2 regions of the Clostridium sp. DL-VIII genome follow, and region 1 is predicted to be linked to the other one. Evidence: riboswitches for the same ligand, from Rfam matches in the RefSeq annotation. Region 1 holds a riboswitch; the other holds the start of a gene.

Region 1 (4,771 bases):
ATTTCTGATTTCATTGCAATAATATCAGCAATACTAACACGTTTCTTTTCACCGCCACTTAAATAATGAGGCGGGCGATCTTTTAAATTACAAATATTCATATATTCCAGAGCTTCATCAACTCGTTTTAATACTTCTTCTTTTGGAAGTTTTAAATTCATAGGTCCAAAGCCAACTTCAGCCTTAACTGTAGATGCGATAATTTGATTGTCAGCATCTTGAAATACAATTCCTATATTCTTTCTAAGTTCATTTAAATTTTTTTTATTAATAACCATATCCCTGTAAATAATTTTCCCCTGCTCAGGTGTAAGTACACCATCTACGTTTAAGAAAAAGGTAGACTTTCCCGAACCGTTTGAGCCAATGACAGCAATTTTGTCACCCTCATAAATATCCACACTTACTCCATCTACGGCAGATTTTCCATTTCCATAGGTATAATATAAATCTTCAATTTTTAGTATTAACTTCTTCATGATTTTTCCTTTCTAAGCGTATGAAAATAAATAACCAGCAAATGCACTTGCTATTTTGGAATGTTTTTTATCTTGTAAAGCTCCAAAGCAAAATCAAAAAAATTATAAATAATATTGCAAAAACAATTTGTATTATTTCTATTTTTTTATCTTCTTCTAAAAATACAAGTTCTCCATCATAACATCTAGCTTCCATAGCATCATAATAAGCATTTGCTTTCTTAAGTGAAATAATAAGCATGTTACTTGCTATACTTCCAAAGGTATAGCAAGAAGTTCTAAAATCACAATAACCTTGGCGCGACTTTGCAGAATTTTTCATTTTAGCGGAGACGTCCATTAAAATAAATATGTAGCGATAAATAAGGCTCATCAATTCCACAATAATCTTTGGCACATGCGCGTTTCTAAGCACAGAAATAATCTCAAAAGTTGGAGTTGATAATGTCATCATCTGTAGAGCACTAATAGCTGCAAAAATTTTTAAAATTAAAAATGTCATTTTCTTAAGCTGAATAATTGAAGTAAATACATAACCAAATCCAAGATATAAGTTATACTGTCCTATTGGCTGTTTTGAAAAATCAATGGCAATAGTAAAAGTACTAAGTAAAATAAAAGTAATTGGAATTGCCAGTATTGGCAAGTATTCAGTTAATGGGATCTCACCTTTAATAACTGTAACATATGCCATTGTAATTATTACTGCAATAGATACATATGGATTATCAAATGCAATGCAAAGAATTAGTGTTAAAATTGATAGATATACTTTAAATACAGCGTTCCACTTTCTAATTTTTGAAGCATAAGCATAAAAATCAATTGAATATCCTTCTCCATGTTTATGTCCAATTTTATGGTTATTGATAGTCTTTCCCATCTCACATCTCCCTTGTATTTTGGTCATTATACAGATAAACAAATCAAGAACTTGATTTATTACTTGTAATTTTTAGATTGAGTGAACTAATAAAGAAACCATATATAATTATAAGTAACAAGTTAAGGATGAAATCTCTCTTTAGAAAGATTTCCCAAATATACTTTTTGAAAAGCGTATAGGCTTTTCTTTCTTAACTCATAACTTATAACTCTTAACTCATTAAGATTGTCACCGCTTTTGTTATTACCTTAACTTATAAAAAAGTATACGTTATAAGTCTGGTTCATATGTTGCATATCTGAATTTTATGCAAAATAAAAAGTCCTTCTAACAAAAGGGTTAAAAAGACATAATAAAACCTGTTCACTCATATAAAATGCACAAATAAACTGTTATTAAAACGCTCCCCCTATCACTCGTAGAGTTTAGTCACATAAAAAAATAACAAGGCAATATACCATTATATTTTCCATGTGCCTTACGGTGCCAAATATAGGCAGGTCTTCTGACTTAAGAATTATCATTCGAATACGCCTTCCCTATTTCTAAGTGACATAATATGTATTCAAACTCCTCCAATACAGCTACGGGATAGTTTAGGATTCTCACCTAATTCCCTTTTAATCAACTAAAATTTATTTTAATCAAACCTATATTTTCTTATTAAATTTTACTTTCTCAACTATGTTTTTATATTATATCATAAATTGTTTATGGTAACCAATGAAAGTTTTTTATTATATAGATTTTATTCTTTTTCTAAGCATTGATATATTTGATCTAAATTATATCTCATAGCTTCTATATAATCCTTGTCATCTTCTTTTGATTCTAACGTCAATATTGGCACAACAACAGCTCCAACCTCATTAGCCAAAGTTTCTGAAACTTTTGGGCTAGCAAGTTCCTCAGAAAAAACAGTACTTATATTATTTTCTCTGCAGAAATTAACCAAATCCTCCAATTGTTTAGGAGTGGGTTCCCCTTCAGCAAATAAATTTTCTACTGATTTCTGAGTTAATCCAAAATCTCTGCATAGATATCCAAAGGCAGCATGTCCTGTTACAAAATCTTTTTTACTTAATTTATCAAATTTAGGTTGATATTCATTATATAAATCCTCTAATTCGCCTTTAAATTTATTATAATTTTCTTCGTAATAATCTTTATTCTTTTCATCTAATTTAACTAAAGTATTTTTTATATTTTCAGATTGTATTTCTGCATTCTTTAAACTAAGCCAACTGTGAGGATCAATAGCATTATCTTCTTTCCTAGCTTGTACTCCTTCACTTGAATCTACAATAAGTATATCTTTATCCTTAATAGTATCATTGACTTTATCCACCCACGTCTCCATGCCTAAGCCATTATAAATAAAGGCCTTTCCTTTAGTTAATTCCTCAAAATCCTTAGTTTTAGGCTCATAATCATGCGGCTCTACATTATCTGGAACTAAACACGTAATATCCACTTTGTCTCCTGCAATCTCTTCTGCAAATTCCTTTAGGGGATATATAGAAACCACAATACTTAACTTACCGTCTTCTGCCTTTTGCGCTGTAGTTTTTGTATCAGCTCCACATCCTATTAATGTAATACCAATTAAGCTAGCTAAAACTCCTGAAATAATTTTCTTTTTCACACTTGCACCTCCACATGCATATGATTTGCATTTGCATTTTACATTTAATAAAATTACTATTCCAAGGCAAATATGTCAATACCAATTAAACATAACCTATTTACTTCTTGCTTTTTCAGAATTTTAGAGATGTAGTTTTATATATTCTACAAAATTGCAAAATGAAGTGATGATATTCCTGATGTGAAATACAAATGTGATATAAAAAAATTAAAATGCATATAGATTTGAAAGAAAATGGACTGCTTTTATATGCTTATTTTATAAATTTTAGCAGGATATAAATTATAATATCCTGCTTTATATTTACTTAGAATGATAATATTTTGATCTAACTTCACTTGTAAAACCATAATCAATAATAACAGGTTTTCCTTTTATTATTCCCCAATTATTTTTTCGCTCGAAGTCACCTAGCAGCAAATCATAACTTTTTCGTATATTTTGCATTTTATCTAAGTTTCTTAGTTCATTTTTATTCGAAACTTTAAAATAATTACATATATCTAAAATATTATTTACTCGCTTTGCTTTTTCCATTATTAAATAGCTAAAATCCTCTGATACTTGTATGACCTTTGCAAATAAATCCGATTTGTCACAACACGAAATTTTGTACTCATTTTTATTTTGTTCAATACCAGCTTTATTTTTTGCTATTTTAATTACATAACCATTACCTAAATCAAATACATTCCTGCAGGAACCAGAACCAATATATCTATAATATCCTTTTTGTATATTTAACATAATTTGATTAAATACACTTGTCATTAAAAACACCTGCTTCATGATAATCTCTTTATAGTCTTTAGTAAACATCTTACATACTATCTTATTCATTCCGCAGTTAATTGGTTCATTTATAATAAAAGCCCATTATGTTTTCTGGTAAGCTCTTACTAAGTGCTTTGAAAACATTAATGGACAAAAATTACATATATTAAGTTTGCTTAATCAGCATGTGGGTAGGCACTAATATCCCATGAATGATCTGCACTCATTTCATCATCAGTTAAATTATAATAATCATATCGTAAAACATTCTCATATGAAGATACCGGATCATCCCAAGTACAGTCTACATGACGCCACTTGCCATCTATATATACCAAATTCCATGCATGATCTTCTCCACCGGCTGTTCCTGCAACAACCATCGATTTAATGCCAGCTGTAGTAAACATTTTTTGTGCAAGGAGAGCATATCCCTCACAAACTCCTGTATGCTTAATTAATGTATTGTATGGATCAAATATAGAGTAAGATTGATCATAACTAGTATTGTTAATTATCCAATCATGTATAGCACGTTCCTTTTCAGACTGACTCATACTATCTGGAGCAATAGCTGCAAGTATTTCTTTTACTCTTCCATCTAAATCAGCCGCCATTTCTGCTGTCATCTTATAAGTACAAGTAATTTGCATGTTAATTGGACCAGAACCATAACTAGACATGTCTACTTTATAATCTGATACATTGTACATTTCATATGGATTTGTAATTTTCAGCTTATTTATCACGGATTCTATAACACTTTTTACACTATCCATCTTTATATCACTGCTTGAGCATTGTATATTAAAGGTTGGATTTTCAACACTGACATTTTTCAATATTTCTTGGCTTATTATATCACTGGCTGAATTTGTCCAAGCTCCACTGCTATTTAAGTAATATCCATCAATAGATGTATCATGTGCCATATAGCCATTTGAATAAAAATAATACCAATTTTTATCTATTAATCTCCATCCT
Region 2 (4,771 bases), 1.7 Mb from region 1:
TGGACTTGGAATGGAGAGCTGGGTAGATAAAGTTAACGAGGTAATTAAAGATAAGAATATACCTGTTGTGAATTCAAGTGAAGGTGTAGAATCTAGACAAGAAGAAGATGCTATTGATCCACATAGTTGGTTAAGCTTAAAAAATGCAGAAATACAGTCTGAAAATATAAAAAATACTCTTATTAAGTTAGATGAAAAAAACAAAGATTATTATGAAGCAAACTATAATAAATTTAAAGAGGAATTAGAAAGCTTATCCAATGAATATAAACCTAAGTTTGACGCATTAAGTAAAAAGGATTTCGTAACAGGACATGCTGCTTTTGGTTATTTATGTAGAGATTTCGGATTAACGCAAAAATCAGTAGAAAATCTATTTGCTGAAGGTGAGCCAACACCAAAACAATTAGAGGATTTGGTGAATTTTTGTAAAGAAAACAATATAAAAACTGTTTTCTCAGAATCACTTGCAAGTCCTAAGGTTTCAGAAGCTTTAGCAAATGAAGTAGGAGCAAAAGTGGTACCAATTTTAACATTAGAATCTAAAGAAGATGATAAGAATTATATAGAATCAATGAGATACAATCTAGACGAAATCTATAAATGCTTAGAAAATGAATAAAAGAGTTATTAATATAACATATTAGAAATTTAAATTTTTACTATTGGCTAAAATGTTATTATAAAAGTAGACTTAGCATTAGAATTATTAATGTTTAAAGTCTATTTTTATAAAGGTAAATATTTTTGGTCAAGAGTTATGAAATTAATTTTGTTTTAAGTGAGAGGTTTTTAGATGAAAATGGAAGTAGTACCAATTACGATATCAGTAAGACTTCAAGAAGCAAGAAAAGAATTTGTAGATAGAAATGGAAAGGAACAAACAGAAAGGGAGATGCATACATTTTTTATTGCAAATTAAAATTATTAAATAAAAAACAATTAGAAAAAATGATAATTATCTCACTAGAAATACAATAAGATATACCAATATTTATTGCTTTCTAAATAACAGGAATATGAATTATGTAAAAACTTCTATGAAGAAGGCACAAATTAATAATAAGAAAAATAAGTATATGGAGATGAATTTTATATGACAAAAGTAGATATAATTTCAGGTTTTCTTGGAGCAGGGAAGACAACACTTATAAAGAAGCTTATTAAAGAAGCGTTAAAAAATGAGAAAGTTTTATTGATTGAAAATGAGTTTGGAGAAATAGGAATAGATGGTGGTTTTCTTAAGAATTCAGGAATTGAAATTAAGGAAATGAATTCAGGGTGTATATGTTGTTCTTTAGTTGGAGATTTTAAAAATGCGTTAAAAGATGCTTTAGAAAAATATAAACCAGACCGTATTATAATAGAGCCATCTGGGGTAGGAAAGTTATCTGATGTAATAGAAGCAGTTGCAAATATAAAAGAGCATGATAATATTTCATTAAATAGTTTTGCAACAGTAGTGGATTCGATTAAGTATAAAACATATATGGATAATTTTGGAGAATTTTTTAATAATCAAATTGAAAATGCAAGAACTATTATTTTAAGCCGCTCGCAGAAATTATCAGATGAGGAACTAAATATATGTGTTAAAGAAATAAAGAAGCATAATAATAAAGCCAATATTATTACTACTCCATGGGATGAATTAAGTGGAAAACAAGTCTTAAGTGCAATTGAAGGCAGAAATTCTTTTGAAAAAGAATTTCTTAATAAGGAAAATTTAAATAATCATAGTTGTCATTGTAATCATCATGAGAAGCATGAACATAGTGATAAATCTAATAAATGCCACTGTCATCATAATGAAGAAGATAATAATGAAATTCATGAATGTCATTGTCACCATCATCATGAGCACCATAACGCAGATGATGTGTTTGTAACATGGGGTATAGAGACGCCTAAGAAATACAAGCGTAGTGAATTGGATAATATATTAAAGAAATTAACACAATCGAAAGAATATGGAGAAGTTTTACGAGCAAAAGGAATTGTTCAAGATATTGATGGAAAGTGGATTAATTTTGACTTGGTTTCAGAAGAATACGAAATTCGTTATGGTAATCCTGATTATACAGGCAAGATTTGTGTAATAGGAAGAAAGTTGAATAATGATAAATTAGAAAAGTTATTCTCTTTTTAGATAAACTTATCTCTAATTCTCTTTTTTAATAATAAAAAGAACTTTTTATATTCTATGAGAATGGTGTCAAGGAAATAGATTAAATTTTTAAGTACAAGTAGTAATATGAATTTAATTAAAGTGAAAACAAGAAGAATTAACTAAAATATGAATTTTAAATTGCATAAATTACTATTGAAAAAAATATTTTATTAGTAGAATCTTTCATTTGCGTATAAATAAATTATATCTAACTATATATAGAATTACAAGAATAATACTTACATAGATTATTCTTGTAATAAATCTTAATATATATTACACATTTTATTTCATATATTTCAACTATCAAGCATTATATTCTAAATACGATATTAAAGTTAGTGATTTACTTTTGCAAAATATAAATATATTTTGAAAATATACTAATTGCTTTTCCGAATTAATAATGCTATTGTATATATTGATATGAGAAATAAAATTTAATAATAAAATATAGGTTTAATCAAATTTTATTATATTTTAAATTGATTAATTAAAAGGGAATCAGGTAAGATTCCTGAACTATCCCGTAGCTGTATTAGAGGAATTTAAGTACATTATGTCACTTTTAATTAGGGAAGACGTACTTAAATGATGATTCTTAAGTCAGAAGACCTGCCTATATTTTGCACCATTAACTCTACGAGTGATAGAGGGGGCGTTTTGATGAAAGATTTATTTACTGTTTTTATATTAGTAAGTATGTTTTGTTATTATGTCTTTTTAACACTTTAGTTAAAAGGACTTTTTTTTGTAGAAAAACCATATAAAAATTTAAAGGAGATGTGATATGGAGGAAATTGTTATTTTATGTGCTATTTTTTTAATGATTGTTTTTTTCTTTATATGGAAATATCTAAGTGAGCATATTCATAGTGATGGCATACATCATAATAAACATAAAATAGGTCATAAGCATGGAGAGGGATATTCAATTGACTTTTATGCTTATGTTTCAAAAAACAGGCAGTGGAATGCTGCATTTAAAGTATATCTATCAATCTTGACACTGATTCTTTGTATTGTATTGGACAATCCATATGTATCTGCTGCAGTGATAATTGTGATGGCTTATCTGACAGTTATAAAAGGAAAGATTCCAGCAATTGAATATTTGTCAATACTGGCAATTCCGATTACTTTTATTTTACTCAGCACTGTTACTATTGCTATTGATTTTTTCAAGCAGCCTATAGGGCAGTATAACGTATCTCTTGGATTTTGCTATGTTTTTACTTCAACTATGCAACTTAAGAAGATGATATTTTTGATTTTGAAAATTTTTGCAGCTATTAGTGCTCTACAAATGATGACATTGTCAACGCCAACTTCTGAGATTATTTATGTGTTACGCAAGGCATGTGTACCAAAGATTATTGTAGAATTGATGAGTCTAATTTATCGTTATATATTTATTTTAATGGATGTCTCTACTAAAATGAAAAATTCTGCAAAGTCACGTCAAGGTTATTGTGATTTTAAAACTTCTTGTTATACATTTGGAAGTATAGCAAGTAATATGCTTATTATTTCACTTAAGAAAGCAAACGCTTATTATGATGCTATGGAAGCTAGATGTTATGATGGAGATCTTGTATTTTTAGAGGAAGATAAAAATGTAGAAACAATACAAATTATTATCGCAGCAGTATTCTTGTTTTTTTTAATTTTGCTTTGGAGCTTTACAAGATAGAAAGGAACTATTATGAGAAAATTAATATTAAAAATTGAAGATCTCCAATATACTTATGGAAATGGAAAGTCTGCATTAGATGGAGTATGTGTGGATATATATGAAGGTGAGAAGATTGCTGTTATTGGGTCCAATGGCTCAGGAAAATCAACTTTTTTCTTGAATATAGATGGGGTACTTATACCAGAACATGGGAAAATTATTTATAGACTATAAACGAGCGTTTTTACATCCAATAACTTACCAATAATAAAAAATAGAACATTTATAAAATCATTTGTTATAATTAAGTTCTCACACAAAAAATAACAAGGAGATAACATAAATGTTCATAGGCTCAATTATAACAAATTCATCATCTATAATCAAATTCTTAAAAGAATCAAGATTTGCAATTTATTTTACTAAGCCGCAGCTTCATATTATAGCTCTTATTATGAGTGCTATGATAAAAAAAGGATTTGTAGGTAAAGTTACTGACGTAGCCGACCTTATGCCTTTCAGGCATAGGACGAATGTAGGAAAATTCTTATCTAAAAGTCCTTGGAATAAAGACTTTGTTGAAAGAGCACTCCGTAATTTGGTTATAAAAAAGATTTGGGAAATTTCTAAAGCAACTGGAAAACCAATCTATGTCGCTATAGATGATACTATCTCGGAAAGGACTGTGCCCTCGTCAAAGGCAGTAAAACCTATTGAAAAGTGTAGTTTTCACAATTCTCATTTAAAACATAAAACTGTTTACGGACATCAATTAGTAACTGTTATGCTTATTTGTGATGATGTTGTTATGCCATACTCAATATCTATTTACGACAAAAAGATTAAGAGTAAAATTCAAATGGCTATTGAGCTTATAAATTCCTTACCATCTCCAAAAAATGAAGGATATGTTTTGTGTGATAGCT

The links. Region 1 has a riboswitch for cobalamin ahead of cbiQ (cobalt ECF transporter T component CbiQ). Riboswitches for the same ligand answer to the same signal wherever they lie in the genome.
Region 2: another riboswitch for cobalamin. It lies ahead of cbiQ (cobalt ECF transporter T component CbiQ); the one in region 1 lies ahead of cbiQ (cobalt ECF transporter T component CbiQ).

Annotation. Positions count from the first base shown of each region.
Region 1 covers NZ_CM001240.1:4,678,294-4,683,064, forward strand. The annotation lists gene CDLVIII_RS21570 (energy-coupling factor ABC transporter ATP-binding protein) at 1-479, opposite strand, end outside; gene cbiQ (cobalt ECF transporter T component CbiQ) at 547-1,362, opposite strand; cobalamin riboswitch at 1,843-2,034, opposite strand; gene CDLVIII_RS21580 (zinc ABC transporter substrate-binding protein) at 2,114-3,010, opposite strand; gene CDLVIII_RS21585 (hypothetical protein) at 3,317-3,784, opposite strand; gene CDLVIII_RS21590 (transglutaminase domain-containing protein) at 3,964-4,771, opposite strand, start outside.
Region 2 covers NZ_CM001240.1:6,383,285-6,388,055, reverse strand. The annotation lists gene CDLVIII_RS28755 (zinc ABC transporter substrate-binding protein) at 1-622, shown strand, start outside; gene CDLVIII_RS32710 (hypothetical protein) at 797-922, shown strand; gene CDLVIII_RS28750 (CobW family GTP-binding protein) at 1,097-2,149, shown strand; cobalamin riboswitch at 2,609-2,808, shown strand; gene cbiQ (cobalt ECF transporter T component CbiQ) at 2,961-3,863, shown strand; partial or broken gene CDLVIII_RS28740 (ATP-binding cassette domain-containing protein) at 3,876-4,073, shown strand; gene CDLVIII_RS28735 (IS701 family transposase) at 4,189-4,771, shown strand, end outside.